Regions from separate parts of the Micromonospora sp. NBC_00362 genome, predicted to be linked through region 3. Evidence: predicted binding sites of a transcription regulator. Region 3 holds the regulator's gene; each other region holds the start of a gene.
The links. Region 3 encodes HrcA, which represses chaperone genes, less so after heat shock. Its sites were predicted from a motif close to GGTTNGCACNCTCNNNNNGAGNGTGCNAACC; they were not measured.
Positions count from the first base shown of each region.

Region 1: a site for HrcA is predicted at 2,723-2,753, ahead of groL (chaperonin GroEL). Genes of this name have one in related genera too.
Region 2: a site for HrcA is predicted at 2,356-2,386, ahead of groES (co-chaperone GroES). Genes of this name have one in related genera too.

Region 1 covers NZ_JAPENH010000001.1:5,074,624-5,082,008, reverse strand. The annotation lists gene OG992_RS23400 (GNAT family N-acetyltransferase) at 1-522, shown strand, start outside; gene OG992_RS23395 (hypothetical protein) at 601-849, shown strand; gene groL (chaperonin GroEL) at 906-2,528, opposite strand; gene OG992_RS23385 (hypothetical protein) at 2,801-3,973, opposite strand; gene OG992_RS23380 (cold-shock protein) at 4,068-4,271, opposite strand; gene OG992_RS23375 (GNAT family N-acetyltransferase) at 4,597-5,127, shown strand; gene paaN (phenylacetic acid degradation protein PaaN) at 5,368-7,041, opposite strand; gene OG992_RS23365 (hypothetical protein) at 7,320-7,385, shown strand, end outside.
Region 2 covers NZ_JAPENH010000001.1:5,409,754-5,417,138, reverse strand. The annotation lists gene OG992_RS25000 (molybdopterin-dependent oxidoreductase) at 1-62, opposite strand, end outside; gene groL (chaperonin GroEL) at 197-1,837, opposite strand; gene groES (co-chaperone GroES) at 1,908-2,222, opposite strand; gene OG992_RS24985 (methyltransferase domain-containing protein) at 2,482-3,678, shown strand; gene ybaK (Cys-tRNA(Pro) deacylase) at 3,704-4,183, shown strand; gene OG992_RS24975 (sugar ABC transporter substrate-binding protein) at 4,363-5,448, shown strand; gene OG992_RS24970 (ATP-binding cassette domain-containing protein) at 5,563-6,381, shown strand; gene OG992_RS24965 (sugar ABC transporter permease) at 6,378-7,385, shown strand, end outside.
Region 3 covers NZ_JAPENH010000001.1:5,997,484-6,004,868, reverse strand. The annotation lists gene OG992_RS27735 (SDR family NAD(P)-dependent oxidoreductase) at 39-800, shown strand; gene ppk2 (polyphosphate kinase 2) at 873-1,784, shown strand; gene OG992_RS27725 (16S rRNA (uracil(1498)-N(3))-methyltransferase) at 1,804-2,538, opposite strand; gene dnaJ (molecular chaperone DnaJ) at 2,540-3,685, opposite strand; gene hrcA (heat-inducible transcriptional repressor HrcA) at 3,761-4,783, opposite strand; gene OG992_RS27710 (DUF4870 domain-containing protein) at 5,009-5,635, shown strand; gene hemW (radical SAM family heme chaperone HemW) at 5,703-6,926, opposite strand; gene OG992_RS27700 (enoyl-CoA hydratase-related protein) at 6,946-7,385, shown strand, end outside.

The DNA.
Region 1 (7,385 bases), 920 kb from region 3:
GCCGCACTCGCGCTCGGCTACCAGCAGGACCGGACCGCCTGGAACATGACCGCGGACCTGTCGTACGACGGGTCGCCGGCACTGCGGTCCACCGAGGCGACGGAGCAACGGCTGGCCGACCAGGGCGTCACGGTACGCCGGGCGGAGCCGGCGGACCTGCCGGCGCTGACCGCGTTCGCCCGGTCCACCTTCGGCGGAACGTGGGACGGTGAGCTGGCCGGGTCGGTGGGGCGTGCCGACGCCGGTTGCCACCTGGCGGAGCGCAACGGCGAGGTGCTCGGCTTCGCCGCGTACGGGTCGTCGCGGCCGAGTTGGTTCGGACCGATGGGCACCGCGCCGGCCGCGGAGGGCTCGGGCATCGGTGGGGTGCTGTTGCGGCGCTGCCTGCGCGACCAGCGGGCGGCGGGGCTGGACCGGGCACAGATCGGCTGGGTGGGACCGGTGCCGTTCTATTCGGGTAGCGCGGGCGCGTGGATCGAGCGGGTCTTTTTCCTGTACCGGCGAACCCTACCGACGGCATAACCGGGGCAAACAGGACAAAGATCCATTCGCCCGCATCGGCCATCGACGCCCCCTACCGTTTCGGTAGAGGAGGCAGCCATGACCACGGATGACAACCAGACCGAGGACGGCCCGCCGATCACCTGGAAACCGGTGGGTGAACTCCCCGGCCAACTGCCGTTCGACAGGCTCGACTACGGCGACGCCGAGCAACTGGCCGAGATGACCACCGAGGGCGAGCCGACGGTGGCCGAGGAACCGCAGGAGATGGTGGACGCGCCGATCAAACTGCCTCCGCCGTACAACCGGGCACAGAAGCGGCGCAACCAGCGCCCACTACCGACCTGACGACGAACGGGGCGGACCGCGTCAGCGGCCCGCCCCGTTCGGTGTCGGAACTGGACTCAGAAGTCCATGTCCCCGCCACCCGGGCCAGCCGGGGCAGCCGGGTTCTTCTCCGGCTTGTCCGCGACAACGGCCTCGGTGGTGAGGAAGAGCGCCGCGATGGAAGCGGCGTTCTGCAGCGCCGAACGCGTCACCTTGGCCGGGTCGATGATGCCCGCGGCCAGCAGGTCGACGTACTCGCCGTTGGCGGCGTTCAGACCGTGACCCGCTTCGAGGTTACGGACCTTCTCCACCACGACGCCGCCCTCAAGGCCGGCGTTGACGGCGATCTGCCGCAGCGGGGCGTCGAGCGCGACCTTGACGATGTTCGCACCGGTCGCCTCGTCGCCGACCAGGTCGAGCTTGTCGAAGGCGGTCTTGCCGGCCTGAACCAGCGCGACGCCACCACCCGGGACGATGCCCTCCTCGACGGCGGCCTTCGCGTTGCGAACGGCGTCCTCGATGCGGTGCTTGCGCTCCTTGAGCTCGACCTCGGTGGCCGCGCCGACCTTGATCACCGCAACGCCGCCGGCCAGCTTGGCCAGCCGCTCCTGCAGCTTCTCCCGGTCGTAGTCGGAGTCGCTCTTGTCGATCTCGGCCCGGATCTGGTTGACCCGGCCCTGGATCTGCTCGGCGTCACCGGCACCGTCGACGATGGTGGTCTCGTCCTTGGTCACCACGACCTTGCGGGCGCGGCCCAGCATGTCGAGGCTGGCGGCGTCGAGCTTGAGGCCGACCTCCTCGCTGATGACCTGGCCACCGGCGAGGATGGCGATGTCGGTCAGCATGGCCTTGCGGCGGTCACCGAAGCCCGGCGCCTTGACGGCGACCGACTTGAAGGTGCCACGGACCTTGTTGACCACCAGGGTGGCGAGGGCCTCGCCCTCCAGGTCCTCGGCGATGATCAGCAGCGGCTTGCCCGACTGCATGACCTTCTCCAGGATCGGGAGCAGGTCCTTCACCGACGAGATCTTGCTGTTGGCGATCAGGATGTACGGGTCGTCGAAGACGGCCTCCATACGCTCCGGGTCGGTCATGAAGTAGGCCGAGATGTAGCCCTTGTCGAAGCGCATACCCTCGGTGAGCTCAAGCTCCAGCCCGAAGGTGTTGCTCTCCTCGACGGTGATGACGCCTTCCTTGCCGACCTTGTCCATCGCCTCGGCGATGATCTCGCCGACGGTGCTGTCGCCAGCGGAGATGGAGGCGGTGGAGGCGATCTGCTCCTTGGTCTCGACGTCCTTGGCGAGCTTGGACAGCTCCTCCGAGACGCTCGCGACAGCGGCCTCGATGCCCCGCTTCAGGGCCATCGGGTTGGCGCCAGCGGCCACGTTGCGCAGGCCCTCGCGAACCAGGGCCTGGGCCAGGACGGTCGCCGTCGTCGTGCCGTCACCGGCAACGTCGTCGGTCTTCTTGGCGACCTCCTTGACCAGCTCAGCGCCGATCTTCTCGTACGGGTCCTCGAGCTCGATCTCCTTGGCGATGCTCACACCATCGTTGGTGATGGTGGGGGCACCCCACTTCTTCTCGAGCACGACGTTGCGGCCCTTGGGGCCGAGGGTCACCTTTACGGCGTCGGCGAGCTGGTTCATGCCCCGCTCGAGGCCGCGGCGCGCCTCTTCGTCGAACGCGATCATCTTGGCCATACGGCGTTGTCCTCCTGGACACTCACGGGCCACCCGAGATGTGTGCCCCGGATGGGCCGCCTGGTGTACGCACCTTGGGACGTCGCCACCTGGCGACGACGACGTCCTTCGGCCGGGCCGGATAGCCCGCGACGACCGGCCATGTGCCGCCCCGGTGTCTCCACACCGGTGCAACCTGGCCCCACCGTCCCGACCATTGGCACTCACGGTATGCGAGTGCCAATGACTTGTTTAGCACTCTCACCTGCCGAGTGCAAGCACGATGCCGCCGCTCAGCCGAGTTCCGCGGCCAGTCCAGCGCTGTTCACCGGTGCCTCATGGGCACGCTGCTCGGCGTACGTCACCAGCAGACCGATCATCTGCGCGAGGTGGGCCGGCAGGGCCAGCACGGCGGTGATCCCGATCACCACCACCGCTCCGGCGGCGGTACCCGCCGAGGAGAACGGATCCGTTCCGAGCGGGGAGGTGCCGATTCCTTCCAGGGCACCGGGGATCAGGGTGCCGACGATCACCGCGGCGGCCACCAGGGCCACCCGTCCGAGCAGCAGGCCGAGCCGGTCGTGGAACATCCGGAACGATCGACCGATCGGGTTGTGCCGTTCGAAGAGGTAGACCGGGCCGGCCATGCTCAGCGCGAAGGCCAGGTAGATGCCCGGCAGCACGCAGAAACAGACACCGACGCCGATGAGCAGACTGATCAACAGGGTCCAGCCCCACAGCCCGAGTGCCCGACGCAGGCCGTAGCGCAGCGCGGCCTCCAGGCTGGCCGGCTGACCGGCCGCCTGCTGGGTGATCACCCAGGTGCCGGCGGCCCACCCGACGGCCTGCACCAACCCGACCACCACACTGCCGCCGACCAGCAGGACGAGGAGGCTCAGCAGCTCGGCGGCGAAATTGTCCGGCAGCGCGGGGGTCGACGTCGATTCGGCCTGGGCGGCCCACTTCGCCGATGGGTCCAGCCCGAGGGAGACCACCGAGAGCACCGCCGCCGGCAGCACCTGGGTGAGCAGCATGATCGGCACCAACTGCCGCCAGCCCCGGCGCAGCGTTCCCCCGCACCGGTCGAACCAGCCGCCGATGCCGGCGCCGGGCGGCGTGACCAGGGCGTCGTTCGGGTCGAACCCGTGACCCGGCGGGTACCAGCCGACCGGCGGCCCCGGATACCACGGCTGCCCGCCGTAGGGACCCGACCCGGGCGGGTAACCCCCGGTGGGCGGGAACGCCCAGCCCTGCGGTGGCGGGGCCGCACCCCAGGCACCCTGCGCGGGATCCCAGCCGGGGGGCGGGGCGGCGGGGCCGGAGGACGGGCCGGCCGGGGGCATGCCCGGCCCCCAGCCGGGGGGCGGACCGGCGTGGCCGGGGCCGCCGGCTTGCGAGGACGGATCGGACGGGTCCGGCTCCCCCGACCCGGAGGAAGGAGTGTGCGGGGGTGACTGGTCGGTCATGAACGCTCCTCAGCTTTGGCTGGAACGGTTCACGATCTTCCCGGCTGAGTGCCCCTGCCGCAGCCCCGACTCACGGGCCGATCGGCCAGGAAGCTCAGCCGATGACGCGTACGTGCTCCGCCTGTGGGCCCTTCTGGCCCTGGGTGATCTCGAACTCGACCCGCTGACCGTCGTCCAGCGCCTTGTAACCGTCCATCTCGATCGCGGAGAAGTGAACGAACACGTCCTGACCGCCGTCGACGGCGATGAAGCCGTAGCCCTTTTCGGCGTTGAACCACTTCACGGAGCCCTGTGCCACGGTGCACTTCCCTCACTCTGCCCGGCGTTGCCTGATTCGGCGCACGGCACGGCCGGGCGCCCCGGACCACCGACTCAGCGATCGATGACCGCCATTAAATAAGGTGGCCGAAATCGCACGCTACACGAGGAGTGACGGCCGCGCACTGCCACAAATCAGACACACTTCGGGGCGTCCCGGGCGCGCTGATCGGCCGGGTTCCCCAGCCATCGGATTCGCCCGCGTCATTGCGGAGAGGGGCAGGGTCGCAGGGCAGCCCTCGAGATGATCGCGATCGGGCCCAGCTCGCGAAACGCCATCCCCGCCCTGTGGTAGGCATGCGGACATGACCACCGACATGGGCTCGCCGGCCCTACGGCTCGCGGAGATCCGCCGGGTCCGGCCGGAGGACGCCGCCCGGATGCGGGCGCTGCGCCTGGAGATGCTCGCCGACGCGCCGTTGGCCTTCCTGGAGACCCTGGCGGACGCGGCGGCCCGACCGCACAACGAGTTCGCCGCCCGGGTCGCGTACACCTCGGCCGGTGCCGGTAACGCGCAGTTCGTCGCCGACCCGGGCGGCCGGCTGGTCGGGCACGCCGGTGGCACGACCCACCCGAACGAACCGGGGCTGACCGTGATCTACGCCGTGTACGTCACGCCGACCTGGCGCGGCAGCGGCCTGCTCGGCGAGCTGATCGACGGGGTGGCCGCCTGGTCGCGAGCCTGTGGCCGACCTGAGCTGCTGCTGGAGGTGGTGGTCGGCAACGACCGCGCCTACCGCGCCTACCAGCGCCTGGGCTTCGAGGACACCGGGGTACGAGTCCCCCACCCGAACATCCCAGCCCTCACCGAGCTACAGATGCGCCGAACAGCCTGACCCACAAACCACCTCCAACGATCACCACCGCCACGCGGACGGCCGGCGCGCGCCGCCCAGCCGTGATGATCACGCTCGATCCGGGATGTAGTGGTCATCATCCGACCAGAGGCCACTACTTCCTGGGTCGAGCACGATCACGGGAAAGCAGAGGCTCCGGGCCGGACACGCCGACGACCACCGCGCCCACGGCGGGTTTCCGGGGCAGCCCGACCCGGAAACCCCCACCGCGACTAGAGATCAAACATGACGCCGCGACTGCACGATCCGGAACCGGTTCGCCACATAAGCCCCGTCGGTCAGCGCCGAGTTGGCCGCCGCGTTGGCCCCACTGCCGTGGAAGTCGGAGAACGCCGCCGACTGGTTGACGAAGACGCCCCCGGTGAGGTTGCAGGACAGGTGAACCCCGACCTCGACCGCCACCGCCTCGGTTGCGTCAAGCACTGCCTCGTCGGTCGAGTAGACCCCGGCGGTGAGCGCGCCCTTCTCGCCGACCGTCCGGCGCAGCAGCTCCAGGCTGTGCGTGGTGGAGTCGGTAGCGATGGCGAACGAGATCGGCCCGAACCACTCCCGGCCGTACGTCTCCGCGTCGTCAGCGGCCAGCTTCACGATCGTCGGGGTACGCACCACCGCGTCGGCGTACGACGGGTGGGCCACGGCCCGCGACTCCAGCACCGGCTCGCCGACCTTGGTCACCTCGGCCAGCCGCTCCAGCACCCCGTCGTTGACGATGGCGCCGGTCAGCTCCACACCTCGGGCCGGGTCGGCGGTGAGCTTGCCGACCGCTGCGGCGATTCCGCCGGCCACCTCGTCGAAGCTCTTGTGGCCCTGGTCGGTCTCGATGCCCCCGGCCGGGATGAGGATGTTCTGGGAGGTGGTGCACATCTGCCCGCTGTAGAGGGTCAGCGTGAACCCGAGGTTGCGGCACATGCCGGCGAAGTCGTCGGTGGAGTCGATGACGACGGTGTTGAGGCCGGCCTTCTCGGTGTAGACCGATGCCTGCCGCGCGTGCGTCTCCAGCCAGTCGCCGTACTCGGTGGAGCCGGTGAAGTCGACGATCCGGATCGCCTGGTGCAGGGCCAGGTCGCTGGCGAGCTTCTCACCGGGCGCCTCGGCCGCCAGCATGATCAGGTTCGGGTCGAACCCGGCCTCGGCGAGCACCTCCCGGGCGTACTTCACTGTGATGGCCAGCGGCAGCACCGCGCGCGGGTGCGGCTTGACGATCACCGGGTTGCCGGTGACCAGCGAGGCGAACAGCCCAGGGTACGAGTTCCAGGTCGGGAAGGTGTTGCAGCCGATCACCAGCGCCACCCCACGCGGCACCACGTGGAACGTCTTGGTCATCCGCAGCGGGTCGCCCTTGCCGGCGGCCTTCTCCCAGCCGGCCGTGCCCGGGTGGCGGGTCATCTCGGCGTACGCGTACGCCAGCGCTTCCAACGCCCGGTCCAGCGCGTGCGCGCCACCGGCCTGGAAGGCCATCACGAACGCCTGCCCGCTGGTGAACTGCACAGCGTTGGCCAGCTCGAAGATGTGCTTGTGCAGCCGGTCGAGGATCTCCAGGCAGACGCCGACCCGGGCCTGCGGGCCGGCGTCGCGCCACGCCGGCAGCGCGGCGGAGGCGGCGCTGATCAGCTCACCGGGGCCGGCGTGCGGGTAACGCACCGCCAACTCCACCCCGAACGGGCTCGTCTCGGTGGCGACCCGAACGCCCGCGCCGGGCTGGTCGAGCGGGAAGTCACCACCGAGGTACGCCTCGAAGGCGGCCTTACCGTCGGCGGCGGCGGTCTCGCCGTACACCCGGGGGCTGGGGGATTCGGGATAGGCGGACCAGTAGCCCCGCTCCGTGATCGCGGTCAGCGCACGGTTGAGGGTGTCGGCGTGCCTGTCGTACAGGGGATGCGGGGTCTCCGTCATGCCCGCCATCATGCCTGAGTCCGGTCCGCGAGCAGTAGCGCGAATGCCCGACAGCGGCTCATGCCTGAGTCCGGTCCGCGAGCAGTAGCGCGAATGCCCGACAGCGGCTCATGCCTGAGTCCGGTCCGCGAGCAGTAGCGCGAATGCCCGACAGCGGCTCATGCCGCAGTCGACGTCCCGAGCAGTAGCGCCAATGGCCGACGGCACGAGGTTGCTCGCGGCGGCAGCGGGTAACCGCGGGCCTCCGGCCAGGAAAGCCGGCCAGGGGAGGGCGGCGGGTGAGGATCACCGAGATCCGGGTGCACGGGGTCGCCGACAAGGGGCCCGAGACGATCCTCGACCGA
Region 2 (7,385 bases), 590 kb from region 3:
ATCGCGACGGCGGCGGCGGTGATTCCGGCCAGCGCGGCGTACCGCCGTGACGTGGTGCTCATCGGCCCAGTGTGCGCGATCATCTCGCCGGGTCGCCAACAACGTCAGCGTTCGGTAATGACCTACCAGCCCGCGAGAACGAGCCGGGGCGCACCGCCTTACAGCGGTGCGCCCCGAAACGGGTGTCGCTACCGGATCAGAAGCCCGGGCCGTGCTGGTGGCCGTGACCGTGGCCGTGCCCGCCGCCGGCGGCCGGCTCGGCCTGCTCCGGCTTCTCCACCACGAGGCTCTCCGTGGTGAGCAGCAGACCGGCGATCGAGGCGGCGTTGGTGACCGCGTTGCGGGTCACCTTCACCGGGTCGATGATGCCCGCCTTGACCAGGTCGACGTACTCGCCCTTGGCGGCGTCGAGGCCGTTGCCCCACTTGAGGTCGGCGACCTTCTGCGTCACGACGTAGCCGTCGTGACCGGCGTTCTGGGCGATCCAGCGCAGCGGCTCGACGAGCGCCTTGCGCACGACCGAGACGCCGACCTTCTCGTCACCGGTGAAGCCCAGGTCGTCGTCGAGCACCGAGAGGATCTGCACCAGGGCGGCGCCGCCGCCGGGCACGGTGCCCTCCTCGACCGCAGCCTTGGTCGCCGCGATGGCGTCCTCGATGCGGTGCTTGCGCTCCTTCATCTCGACCTCGGTCGCCGCGCCGGCCTTGATGACGGCGATGCCACCGGAGAGCTTCGCCAGCCGCTCGGCCAGCTTCTCCCGGTCCCAGTCGGAGTCGGAGGCCTCGATCTCCTTGCGGATCTGAGACACCCGGTCGGCGACGTCAGCCTTCTGGCCACCGCCGTCGACGATCGTGGTGTTCTCCTTGTCGACCACGACGCGCCGGGCGGTGCCGAGCACCTCCAGGCCGACCTGGTCGAGCTTGTAGCCCAGCTCCGGGGCTACCAGCTCGGCGCCCGTGGAGATCGCGATGTCCTGCAGCATTGCCTTGCGCCGGTCACCGAAGCCCGGGGCCTTGACCGCGCAGACCTTGAGGGTCTTGCGCAGCGAGTTGACCACCAGGGTGGAGAGCGCCTGGCCGTCCACGTCCTCGGCGATGATCAGCAGGGGCTTGCTGTTCTGCAGGACCTTCTCCAGCAGTGGCAGCAGCTCCTCGATCGCCGAGATCTTCTGGGTGGTGACCAGGATGTACGCGTCCTCAAGGACGGACTCCTGACCCTCCAGGTCGGTGACGAAGTTCGGCGAGATGAAGCCCTTGTCGAACTGGAGACCCTCGGTCACGTCCAGTTCGGTGGTGAGCATCGAGCCTTCCTCGACGGTGATGACACCGTCGCGGCCGACGCGCTCCATCGCCTCGGCGATCAGGTCGCCGATCGTGGAGTCCTGCGCGGAGATCGTCGCCACGTTGGCGATCGACTCCTTGCTGGTGACCTCGGCGGCACGGCCGAGCAGCGCCTCGGAGACCTTCATGGCCGCCGCGTCGATGCCCCGCTTGAGGCCGGCCGGGTTGGTCCCGGCGGTCACGTTGCGCAGACCCTCGCGAACCATCGCCTGGGCCAGCACTGTCGCGGTGGTGGTCCCGTCGCCGGCGACGTCGTTGGTCTTGGTCGCCACCTCCTTGACCAGCTGCGCGCCAAGGTTCTCGTACGGGTTGGTGAGCTCGATCTCCTTGGCGATGGTCACACCATCGTTGGTGATCGTCGGCGCACCGAATTTCTTGTCCAGGACGACGTTGCGCCCGCGCGGGCCGAGGGTGACCTTGACCGCGTCCGCGAGGGCGTTGACACCGTGCTCCAGCAGGTGCCGGGCGTCGTCCGAGAAGCTCAGGATCTTCGCCATTAATGTCCCTTCGAAGCGCCATTGCCCCGGCCCGGCGAGCCGGACCGGGGCAGTGGCACTGATCGGTTGCTTACTTCTCGATGACCGCGAGGACGTCGCGGGCGGAGAGCACCAGGTACTCCTCGCCGGCGTACTTGACCTCGGTGCCGCCGTACTTCGAGTAGAGGACGGTGTCGCCGACCTGCACGTCAACCGGAACCCGGTTGCCGTTGTCGTCGACGCGCCCCGGGCCCACAGCGAGGACGGTGCCCTCCTGCGGCTTCTCCTTGGCGGTGTCGGGGATCACGATGCCCGACGCCGTGGTGGTCTCAGCCTCGTTCGCCTGGACCACGATGCGGTCCTCGAGCGGCTTGATCGCAACCTTGGTCGCGGTAGTCACGGGCATACCCTCCTGGGGTACTGGTTTCGTTGCTGGCCAGCGGGGCTGACCAGCGTCAATCTGCCTCATGCCACCGGGCGGTGCCGTCGTCGCGGGTGCCGGTCCGCCTGGCGTGCGCACCCGGGTCGCGAGACCCGGAAGCTGGCACCCTCAGGGTGAGAGTGCTAATCGCAGGTTATTCCGTGGCTAGCACTCCGTCAAGGAGAGTGCCAGCGAGTCGCGCCCCGCCAGCCAGGATTTCCGGGTCGGCCAGGACAATGGCGGGGTGGATCTCGATCAGCTGGCGGCGCTGCGTACCCCTGAGGGGTCGGCCGCGCTCACGGCGGCGGCCGACCTGGCCGGCGGTGATCCACTGGTCGCGGCGTCGGCGCTGCGCGCGACCGGGGTGCCGCCGACGTTGGCTGCGGCGGCCCTCACCCAGGCCGAATTGCGGCACCGGGCGGTGGGCAAGTTCGGCCCGGCCGCCGCTGGGATGTTCCTCACCCGTCCCGGCCTGGAGCAGGCCACCCGCCGGGTGGTCGCCGACCGTCGGGCCGCCCGGTTGTCCGCGGCCGGCGTGCGCACCCTGGCCGACCTCGGGTGCGGGCTCGGGGCCGACGCGCTGGCCGCCGCCCGCGCCGGCATCCGGGTGTACGGGGTGGAAGCCGACCCGGTGACCGCGGCGATGGCCGCCGCCAACGCCGAGGCGGCCGGCCTGGCCGAGCTGTTCACTGTCGAGTGCGGCGACGCGACCGGGTTCGACGTGTCAGGGGTCGACGGGGTCTTCTGCGATCCGGCCCGCCGCACCACCGGCACCGGGCGGCGGATCTTCGACCCGCGCGCCTACTCACCACCGTGGGACTTCGTCACCGGGCTGGCCGAGCGGGTGCCGCGCACAGTCGTGAAGGTCGCGCCGGGCCTGGACCACGCGCTCATTCCGGCCGGCGCGGAGGCCGAGTGGGTCGGCGTGGACGGCGACCTGGTCGAGGCCGCGCTCTGGTGCGGCGAGCTGGCGGAGGTGCCCCGCCGCGCCACCGTCTACCGCCAGCGGGGCGCCGAGACCCACCGTCACCAACTCACCGGCTCGGGTGCCGCCGAGGCGCCGGTCGGGCCGCCGAGGCGCTACCTGTACGACCCGGACCCGGCGGTGGTGCGCGCGCATCTCGTGGCCGAGCTGGCCACCGAACTGGACGCCACCCTGGGCGATCCGAGCATCGCCTACCTCTACGCCGACCGGCCGATCCGCACCCCGTACGCGCGCTGCCTGGAGATCACCGACGTGCTGCCGTTCTCGCTCAAGCGCCTGCGGGCGCTGCTGCGCGACCGCGGGGTGGGCCGGGTGGAGATCCTCAAGCGGGGTTCGGCGCTCACACCGGAGCAGCTCCGGCGGGACCTGCGGCTGGCCGGGAACGCGGCGGCGAGTCTGGTGCTCACCCGGGTCGACGGCGCACCGACGGTGCTGGTCGGCCAACCTGTCGGCTAGCCCCGTCTCGACTAGCCTCGTCGCTGTGGCGGGACAGGGCACGCCGGCAACGGCACTGTTGGTCAAGCGCGGAATCGCGCATCGCACCCATCCGTACCGGGTGTCACCGGACGCCCCGAACTACGGCGCGTTGGTGGCGGTGGCGCTCGACGTGGCACCGGAGCGCGTGTTCAAGTCGCTGGTGACCGCTGTCGACGGCGCGCTCACTGTGGCGGTCGTCCCGGTCACCGGCGAGCTGGATCTCAAGGCGCTCGCGGCGGCGGTCGGCGGCAAGCGGGCAGCGTTGGCCGACCGGGCGGTCGCCGAGCGGGCCACCGGTTACGTGCGCGGTGGGATCAGCCCGCTCGGGCAGCGTCGACGGTTGCCCACGGTGTTGGACGAATCCGCGCTGGATCTCCCGACGATCTACGTCTCGGCTGGTCGGCGTGGTCTGCAACTCGAACTGGCCGCAGCGGATCTGGTGGCGCTGACCGACGCCCGCACCGCGCCGTTGCAGACCCACTGACGACAGTCGTTACGTCGACTCCCCCGTGGGATACCCAGGGAGTAACAGTCGCGTTGCTGAATTGTTATCGCTCCCAACAAACTATGCACCTGCGCGGTCTTGTGGAGCCGGTGTGACGCGAAATACGTTGCCGGACACAACAAAACAACACCTCCCCCACCTCCGAAAGGACCCTGCACATGCGTAAGGGGATCCTCACCATCGCCGCCGTGGGCCTGCTCACGACCGGCGGCTTGACCGCCTGTGGCGACGACTCCGGCGACAAGGCCGCCTCCGCCAAGACCCCCAAGATCGGCGTGATCCTCCCGGACAGCAAGTCCTCGGCCCGCTGGGAAACGGCGGACCGTCGGTTCCTGGAGGAGGCGTTCAAGGCCGCCGGCGTCCAGTACGACATCCAGAACGCCCAGAACGACAAGACGGCCTTCCAGACCATCGCCGACCAGATGATCACCGGTGGCGTGACCGCCCTGATGATCGTCAACCTGGACTCCGGCACCGGCAAGGCCGTGCTCGACAAGGCCAAGTCGCAGGGTGTGGCCACCATCGACTACGACCGGCTCACCCTCGGCGGCTCCGCCCAGTACTACGTCAGCTTCGACAACGAGACCGTCGGCAAGCTCCAGGGCGAGGGTCTGACGAAGTGCCTGACCGAGAAGGGCGCCAAGAACCCCGTCGTGGCGTACCTGAACGGCTCCCCCACCGACAACAACGCCACCCTCTTCAAGGCCGGCTACGACTCGGTGCTCAAGCCGAAGTTCGACGCCAAGGAGTACGTCAAGGGCCCTGAGGACGCGGTGCCGGCGTGGGACAACGCGCAGGCCGCGACGATCTTCGAGCAGCAGCTCACCAAGGCCAACGGCAAGATCGACGGCGTGCTGGCCGCCAACGACGGTCTCGGCAACGCGGCCATCTCGATCCTGAAGAAGAACAAGCTCAACGGCAAGGTGCCGGTGACCGGACAGGACGCCAGCACCGAGGGCCTGCAGAACATCCTCGCCGGTGACCAGTGCATGACCGTCTACAAGGCGGTCCGGGAAGAGGCCAAGGCCGCCTCCGACCTGGCCATCGCCCTCGCCAAGGGTGAGAAGAAGGACACCGGCCAGACGGTCAAGGACGGCGACCGGGACGTCCCGTCGGTGCTGCTCACCCCGAAGGCCATCTACAAGGACAGCGTCAAGGACGTCATCGCCGACGGCTACGTGACCAAGGAAGAGGTCTGCACCGCGGCGTACACCAAGTTCTGCGCCGAAGCCGGCATCAGCTGACCGACGCCGCAGTACCCGCCGGAACGACCATCGCCGCCCGGCACGGGAGCACCCTCCCGTGCCGGGCGGCGCACGCCGGACGGGCCCCGACCCTCCCTTAAGAAGGAGACCCCCGTGTCCGCGACCCCCCTGCTGGAACTCCGCGGGATCGACAAGAGCTTCGGTCCCGTCCAGGTGCTCCGCGACGTCGCCCTGACCGTCCACCCGGGAGAAGTGACCGCACTGGTCGGCGACAACGGCGCCGGCAAGTCGACCCTGGTGAAGTGCATCAGCGGCATCCACCCCACCGACGCCGGAGAGTTCCTGTTCAACGGTGAACCGGTGCACATCGGCAGCCCACGCGACGCCGCCACGCTCGGCATCGAGGTCGTCTACCAGGACCTCGCGCTCTGCGACAACCTGGACATCGTGCAGAACATGTTCCTCGGCCGGGAGAAGCGCAGCGGCATCGTCCTCGACGAGCCGACAATGGAACAGCTCGCCGCCGAAACCCTGGCGGGGCTCTCCATCCGCACCGTCACCTCACTTCGCCAGCACGTGTCCAGCCTCTCCGGCGGTCAACGCCAGACCGTGGCCATCGCCAAGGCGGTGCTGTGGAACAGCAAGCTCGTCATCCTGGACGAGCCGACCGCGGCGCTCGGCGTGGCACAGACCGCCCAGGTGCTCGAACTGGTCCGCCGCCTCGCCGACAACGGCCTGGCCGTGGTGCTCATCTCGCACAACATGAACGACGTCTTCGCCGTCTCCGACCGGATCGCCGCGCTGTACCTCGGCCAGATGGTCGCCCAGGTGAAGACCACCGACATCACCCACGCCCAGGTGGTCGAGCTGATCACCGCCGGGCGCTCGGGCGGGCTCGGCCTCGCCACCGACCCGGGCAGCAACGGCGACGGCCCACAGGCGGCCGACTCGATCTCAGGAGGCGTCCGATGACCACCACCGCCGTGCGGAAGGACGGACCCGCCGCCGTCACACCGACGCCGACCATCGGAGGCCACTTCCGCAACTACCTCAGTCGGGTACGCGGTGGCGACGTCGGCGCACTACCAGCCGTACTCGGCCTGATCGTGCTCTGCACCGTCTTCGCGATCATGAGGCCGTCGTCGTTCCTGTCGGCCGGCAACTTCGCCAACCTCTTCACCCAGGGCGCGGCGGTCACGCTGATCGCGATGGGCCTGGTCTTCGTGCTGCTGCTCGGCGAGATCGACCTGTCCGCCGGCTTCGCCAGCGGCGTCTGCGCGGCGGTGCTGGCCAATGTGGTCACGGTGCTCGGCTACCCCTGGTGGGTCGCCGTGCTCGCCGCTGTCGCCACCGGCGTGGTCATCGGCAGCACGCTCGGCATGCTCGTCGCGAAGATCGGCATTCCGTCCTTCGTGGTCACCCTCGCCGGCTTCCTCGCCTTCCAGGGCGTCGTGCTGCTGCTCGTCAAGGACGGCACCAACATCGCCGTCCGCGACGACGTGCTGGTCGCCATCGCCAACCGCAACCTCGGCCCCACCTTGGGCTGGGCGCTGACCGCCGTCGCGGTCATCGGCTACGCGGCTGTGCAACTGCTGCGCCACCGCACCCGGGTGGCCCGCGGCCTGATCACCGATCCGCTCGCGGTGGTGGCGCTGCGGATCGGCGGGCTCGCCGTCATCCTCGGCACCGCTGTGTACGTGCTCAACCTGGAGCGCAGCCGCAACGTCCTGATCAGCTCACTCAAGGGTGTGCCGATCGTGGTGCCGATCATCGCGGTGCTGCTGATCATCTGGACCTTCGTGCTCCAACGCACCAGCTACGGCCGGCACATCTACGCAGTGGGCGGCAACCGGGAAGCGGCCCGCCGGGCCGGCATCGGCGTCGACCGGATCCGGATCTCCGTCTTCGTGATCTGCTCCTCCATGGCCGCCATCGGTGGCATCGTGGCGGCCAGCCGGGCCAACTCGGTCGACCCG
Region 3 (7,385 bases):
TTCGAAGGGGAAGACACGGCTGAGGCAGGATGGCCGGCATGACGGATCGGGCGGTACTCGTGACCGGGGCCTCGCGCGGGATCGGCCGCGCGGTGGCGACGGCGTTCGCAGTCGGCGGCGACCGGGTGGCCATCCACCACCGCGACTCCGCCGACGCGGCCGAGGAACTGCGCGCGCAACTGCCGGGCACCGGGCACGTCGTGGTCCGCGCCGACCTCACCGATCCGGGCGCGGTCCGGGTCATGGTGGACCGCGCCGCCGAACTGCTCGGCGGGCTCGACGTGCTCGTCAACAACGCCGGGACGTACGGCGACCGCGACGACCCGCACCCGATCTTCGGCGCCTCGTACGAGGAGTGGCAGCAGCGCTGGCGGCAGGTCATGGAGACCAACCTGACCGGCGCCGGCAACGTCACCTGGTGCGCCGCCCAGCACATGCGCGAACGCGGCGGGAGGATCGTCAACGTCTCGTCCCGTGGCGCGTTCCGCGGCGAACCGGAGCAGCCGGCGTACGGCGCCAGCAAGGCGGGGCTGAACGCGCTGGGCCAGTCGCTCGCCGTGGCGCTCGCGCCGTACGGCATCACTGTCGCCACCGTCGCGCCGGGCTTCGTGGCGACCGACATGACCACCGAGCACCTGCGCGGCGAGCGGGGCGCGGCCATCCGGGCGCAGAGCCCGTTCGACCGGGTCGGCCAACCGGAGGAGATCGCCGCCGCCGTGCACTGGCTGGCCTCGCCGCAGTCCGAGTGGGCCTCCGGCACCATCGTCGACCTCAACGGCGCCTCCTACCTGCGCAGCTGAGGTCGACGCGTTCGGCAGATCACCCGACCGGGGAGGTGGTTCGCGGTTCGCGGGAGGGTAAGTCCCACCGACATGGCCGACTCCGCGTTGCTGGACCTCACCGCCGACTACCGGGTGGCCGATGGCCACGACGACGACCCTGTCTTGCTCCGCCCCGACGGCACCCCCGTCGAGACCTGGCGCGAGGACTACCCGTACGACGAGCGACTGGACCGCGAGGAGTACGACCGCGACAAGCGGCTGCTCCAGATCGAGCTGCTGAAACTCCAGGACTGGATCAAGGAGTCCGGCGAGCGTTTGGTGATCCTCTTCGAGGGCCGGGACGCGGCCGGCAAGGGCGGCACCATCAAACGCTTCATGGAGCACCTCAACCCGCGTGGCGCGTCGGTGGTGGCGCCCGCCAAGCCGGACGAGCGGGAAGCCGCCCAGTGGTACTTCCAGCGGTGGCTGGCGCACCTGCCGGCGGCAGGTGAGATCGTGCTGTTCGACCGTTCCTGGTACAACCGGGCCGGCGTGGAGCGGGTGATGGGCTTCTGTAGCCGCAAGGAGTACCTGGAGTTCCTGCGGCAGGCCCCGGAGCTGGAACGGATGCTGGTGCGCTCGGGCATCCGGCTGGTCAAGTTCTGGTTCTCCGTCTCCCAGAACGAGCAGCGCACCCGGTTCGCGATCCGCCAGGTCGACCCGGTCCGGCAGTGGAAGCTGTCCCCGATGGACATCGCCTCACTCGATCGGTGGGACGAGTACACCGAGGCCAAGGAGGCGATGTTCTTCTGGACCGACACGGCCGACGCGCCGTGGACGGTGGTGAAGAGCAACGACAAGAAGCGGGCCCGGCTCGAGGCGATGCGGCACGTGCTGCACCGTTTCGACTACACCGGCAAGGACCCCGAGGTGGTCGGCGCACCGGACCCGCAGATCATCGGGCCGGCCGGGCTGGACCTGGGGCCCGAGGAAGAGGTGGTGCCGGTCTTTCCCCGGCCCTGAACGAGCCCGGGGCCCGCTGTCACCAGCGGCCGAGGCGGGTGGCGAGCACGCTGAGGGCCGCCACCCCGGCGGTGGAGGTGCGCAGCACGGCCGGCCCGAGGCGTACGGGTCGCCCGCCGGCCTCGGCGAAGGCGGTCAGCTCGGCCGGGGCGATGCCACCCTCCGGGCCGATCACCAGCACGATCTCACCGGTGGAGGGCAGCTCGGCGGTGGTGAGCCGCTCGTCGGCCTCCTCGTGCAGCACGAACCCGGCGGCGGCGCCGGCGATCCGACAGGCAACGGTGGCGGTGGACTCGTCCGGCGCACCGGCCACCACCGGCAGCCACGGCCGGCGGGCCTGCTTGGCCGCCTCCCGGGCGGTGGCCACCCACTTCTCCCGGGCGCGTACGCCCCGGTCACCGCGCCACTGGGTCACCGAACGCGAGGCCGCCCAGGGCACGATCTCGTCCACCCCGACCTCGGTCATCGCCTGCACGGCGAGCTCGCCCCTGTCGCCCTTGGCGATGCCCTGCACTGTCACCAAACGGGGTACGGGCGCGTCCGCGTACCCCCGGGAGGTGATGCTGACCTCCAGGCTGCCCCGGCCGACGGCCGTGACCACGCCGGCGGCCGTGCCACCCCGACCGTCGGCGAGCAGCAACTCCTCGCCGACGCGCAGTCGCTGCACTGTGGCGGCGTGGTGCCCCTCCGGGCCGTCCAGTGTCAGCGCGTCACCGGTGGGCAGCGCCTCCACCAGGAACAGCGGCGCGGACACCTCAGGCGTGCCCGTTGAACGCGTCGCGCATCCGGGAGAAGAAGCCGCCCTGCTTGGACAGCTCGGCGACCTCCTCACCACGGGTCTTGGCGAAGTCGCGCAGCATCTTCTCCTGGTCCGGGTCGAGCTTGGTCGGCGTCCGCACGTCCAGGTGCACGTAGAGGTCGCCTCGGCCGGTGCCGCGCAGGTGCGGCACGCCCCGGGCGCGCAGTCGCAGCGTGCTGGCCGGCTGGGTGCCGGCCTTGACGTCGACGGTCTCCTCGCTGTCCAGCGTCTTGATGGTCAGCCGGGTGCCCAGGGCCGCCGCCGTCATCGGCACCGTGACCCGGCAGTGCAGGTCGTCGCCCTTGCGGGAGTACACGTCGTGCGGGCGCTCGTGGATCTCCACGTAGAGATCGCCGGCGGTGCCGCCGCCGGGGCCCACCTCGCCCTGCTGGGCCAGCCGGATCCGCATGCCGTCCTCGACGCCGGCCGGGATCTTGACGGTCAGCGAGCGGCGGGTCCGCACCCGGCCGTCGCCGGCGCAAGTGGGGCAGGGGTGCGGGATGGTGGTGCCGTAGCCCTGGCACACGGTGCACGGCCGGGCGGAGACCACCTGGCCGAGGAAGGTGCGCTGCACCGACTGCACCTCGCCCCGACCGCCGCACGCCTCGCAGGTCGCCAGGTGCGTGCCGGCGGCAGTGCCGGCGCCGGAGCAGGTGGTGCAGAGCACAGCGGTGTCGACGGTGATCGGCGCCTCGACGCCGAAGGCCGTCTCGTGCAGGTCGAGTTCGAGCCGCAGGATCGCGTCGGCGCCCGGGCGGGTACGCGGCCGTGGGCCACGCGCGCCACCTCCGGCACCGCCGAAGAACGCGTCCATGATGTCCTGGAAACCGACGAACGGGCCGGCGCCTCCGGGCCCACCCGGGCCACCGGCGCCGCCACCACCAGGGGCGAGCGGGTCGCCACCCAGGTCGACGATCTGCCGCTTCCGGTCGTCCGAGAGGACCTCGTACGCGGCGTTGATGTCCTTGAACTTCTCCTGAGCCTCCGGGTCCGGATTGACGTCCGGGTGGAACTGGCGCGCCAACTTGCGGTAGGCGCGCTTGATCTCGTCATCGGAGGCTTCCCGGCTCACACCGAGAATGCCGTAGTAGTCCCTGGCCACTGCGTTCCGTGTCCTCATGTTCGTCTCGCGTTGCGCCGGTCGGCGGCCGCAGCCGGCCGCGTCGGCCCTGACCAATCAGTTCTGGGCCAGCAACTCGCCCACGTAGCGTGCCACGGCGCGCACCGTGGCGATGTTGCCGGGGTAGTCCATCCGGGTGGGCCCCAGCACCCCCAGGCCGCCCACAATTGTGGTGCCCGGGCCGTACCCGGTGCTGACCACCGAGGCGGCGCGCAGGTTGTCGAACTCGTTCTCGTCGCCGATCAGCACCCGGGTCGTGCTCGGCTCGGTCTCACCGATGAGTTTGAGCAGCACGACCTCCTCCTCCAGAGCTTCGAGGATCGGCCGCAGGGAGCCCTGGAAGTCGAGCAGGCCACCCCGGGTGAGGTTCGCGGTGCCGGCGAGCGCGATCCGCTCCTCGTGCCGCTCGACGAGCGTCTCCAGCAGGACTGTGGCGAGCGTGGTCATTGTCGGACGCAGGCCGGTCGGCGCTTCCTCGACCAGCGCCTGCACCAGCGGCGGTGTCTCGGACAGCCGGGCGTTGGCGAGCTTCTCGTTGATCAGTCGGCGCAGGTCGGTGACGTCGTCGGCGGGCACCGGCCCGGGCAGCTCGACGAGGCGCTGCTCCACCCGCCCGGTGTCGGCGATCATGACGAGCATCAGCCGGGTGGTGGAGATCGGCACCAGCTCCAGGTGACGCACCGAGGAGCGGGCCAGGCTCGGGTACTGCACGACGGCGACCTGCCGGGTCAGCTGGGCGAGCAACCGCACCGTGCGGTGCACCACGTCGTCGAGGTCGACAGCGCCGACCAGGAAGCGCTCGATGGCCCGGCGCTCGGCCGGGCTGAGCGGCTTGACCCGGGACAACCGGTCGACGAAGAGGCGGTAGCCACGGTCGGTGGGCACCCGGCCGGCGCTGGTGTGCGGCTGCCGGATGTAGCCCTCCTCCTCCAGCACGGCCATGTCGTTGCGGACCGTGGCCGGGGAGACCCCGAGCTGGTGCCGCTCGACCAGCGCCTTGCTGCCGACCGGCTCCTGGGTGGAGACGTAGTCTTCGACGATGGCGCGGAGCACTGCGAGTTTCCGGTCGTCGAGACCCATCCTCCGCACCTCCTGTCGCACGTCGGCCGCCGGCGCTCTGGGCCGGCCGGGCCGTCCTGGCACTCGACTGTAACGAGTGCCAGTCTACGTCGGCAGGCCCGCCGACGCGATGATCAACGGCCACCCTTCGGTGCGGCCCACACCACCCTGTCAGGCCGATCGGCCCACACTGCCAGGCGGTGTCGCTCTGGTGCGGCGTTGCCACTGGCACCTACCGTGACATCCATGACTGAACCTCCTCGCCCTCCCGGGTCGGGCGACCCCGGCAACTACCCGCCGGAGCCCACCTCCCCAGGCCCGTTCCCGTCGGCCGAGCCGCCCACCGCACCACTGTCCGGGGCACCCGGCCCGGCCGGGTATCCCCCGCCCGGTGGCTATCCGCCGCCCACCGGTGACCAACCGCCGTCAGGCGGCTACCCTCCGGCAGGCGGCTACCCCCCGGCGGGGGGCTATCCCCCGCCCGGCGGCTACCCGGCCGGTGGGGCCTACGGCGGCCCCGGCGGCGGCTACGCCACCAACGAGGACAAGACCTGGGCGCTGGTCGCGCACTTCGGCGGCGCGCTCGGCGCGCTGGTCAGCTTCGGTCCGCTGGGCTTCGTCGCCCCGCTGATCGCCTACCTGGCCCGCGGCCAGCAGTCGCCGACCGTCCGGGCGCACGCCCTCGCCGCCCTGAACTTCCAGATCCTCTGGTCGATCATCGCGTTCGTGCTGCTCTTCGTGAGCTGGTGCCTGCTCTTCCTGCCCAGCATCGCCGTCGTGGTGATCCAGATCCTGTTCGGGATCATCGCCGGCATCAAGGCCAACGAGGGCACCCCGTACCGCTACCCGATGACCGCCAACTTCATCAAGTGAACCAGGCCGGCCGCTCCCCCGGCCGGCCCGGTTCACCGCTGTCCCGGTCCGGGGGGCGGTGGGCCAGTCAGGGCAGCAGGTCGCGGACCACCGCGTCGGCGAGCAGCCGCCCGCGCAGTGTGAGCACCGCCCGGCCGGCGGCGTACTCGTCGGCGGCCAGGAGACCGCCGGCCAGCGCCCGTTCGGCGCCGGCCCGGCCGGTGGCGTCGAGCACCGCCAACGGGAGGCCGCTGGCCAGCCGCAGCCGGAGCATCACGTCCTCCATGTGCGCCTCGTCGACGGTGAGCACCTCCCGGGCCAGACCGGGAGACGCGCCGGCTGCCAACCGCTGGGCGTACGCCGAGGGGTGCTTCACGTTCCACCAGCGCACCCCACCGACGTGGCTGTGCGCCCCCGGCCCCAGCCCCCACCAGTCCGCGCCGGTCCAGTAGAGCAGGTTGTGCCGGCAGCGGGCCTCCTCGGTGCGGGCCCAGTTGGAGACCTCGTACCAGGAGAGCCCGGCCGCGTCGAGCGCGGCCTCCGCGGCCAGGTAGCGGTCGGCGGCCACGTCGTCACTGGGGTACGCCAGTTCGCCGCGTCGCATCCGGGCGGCGAGCCGGGTGCCGTCCTCGACGATCAGGGCGTACGCGCTGACGTGGTCCACCCCGGCGGCGACCACCTGCTCCAGCGAGGCGGCGAAGTCCTCGGCCCGCTCCCCGGGGGTGCCGTAGATCAGGTCCAGGTTGACGTGCTCGAACCCGGCGTCGCGCGCCTCCAGGGCTGCGGCGGTGGCCCGGCCGGCGCTGTGTTTGCGGTCCAGGATCGCCAGCACCCCCGGGGAGGCGGACTGCATGCCCAGCGAGATCCGGGTGTAGCCGGCGGCCCGCAGCAGCTTCAACGATTCCGGGGTGACCGACTCGGGGTTGGCCTCGGTGGTCACCTCGGCGTCGGCGGCCAGCCCCCAGGTGCGGTCGATGCCGTCGAGGATGCGGGCCAGGTCGTCGGCGGGGAGCAGGGTGGGCGTGCCGCCGCCCACGAAGACGGTGTCGACCCGGGGCGGCGGGGTGTCGCCGAGCACCCGGCCGGCGAGCTTCAGCTCGGCCAGGACCGTGTCCGCGTACCCCTCGCGGCTCGCGCCGCCACCCAGCTCGGACGCCGTGTAGGTGTTGAAGTCGCAGTATCCGCAGCGGCTGGCGCAGAACGGGACGTGCACGTACACGCCGAAGCCGCGCGCGCCGACCGCCGTGGTGGCGGTGGCGGGCAACGATCCGTCGACGGGGACGGTCTCACCATCTGGAAGGACGCCGGGCATGGCCACTAGTGTGCCCGGCATGACCTCTCCCGACGTCCTCGTGCGGGTCGCCACGGCCCGTGGGGTGACCACCCTCACCCTGGACAGCCCGCACAACCGCAACGCGCTCTCCACCGGCCTGATGACCCAACTGCTGGCCGGGCTGGCGGATGCTGTCGCCGACGAGGCGGTCCGCGTGATCGTGCTCGACCACACCGGCCCGGTCTTCTGCTCCGGCGCGGACCTGAAGGAGACCGCCGCGGCGTACGCCAGCGGGACGGTGCCGGCCGGGATGCTGGGTGACGTGCTCGCGGCGCTCTGGGAGTGCCGGAAGCCGGTGCTGGCCCGGGTCGGCGGGCCGGCGCGGGCCGGTGGGCTGGGCCTGATCGCCGCCGCCGACCTGGCGGTCTGCGCCGACGAGGCGACGTTCGCGTTCACCGAGGTACGCATCGGGGTGATCCCGGCAGTCATCTCGGCGAC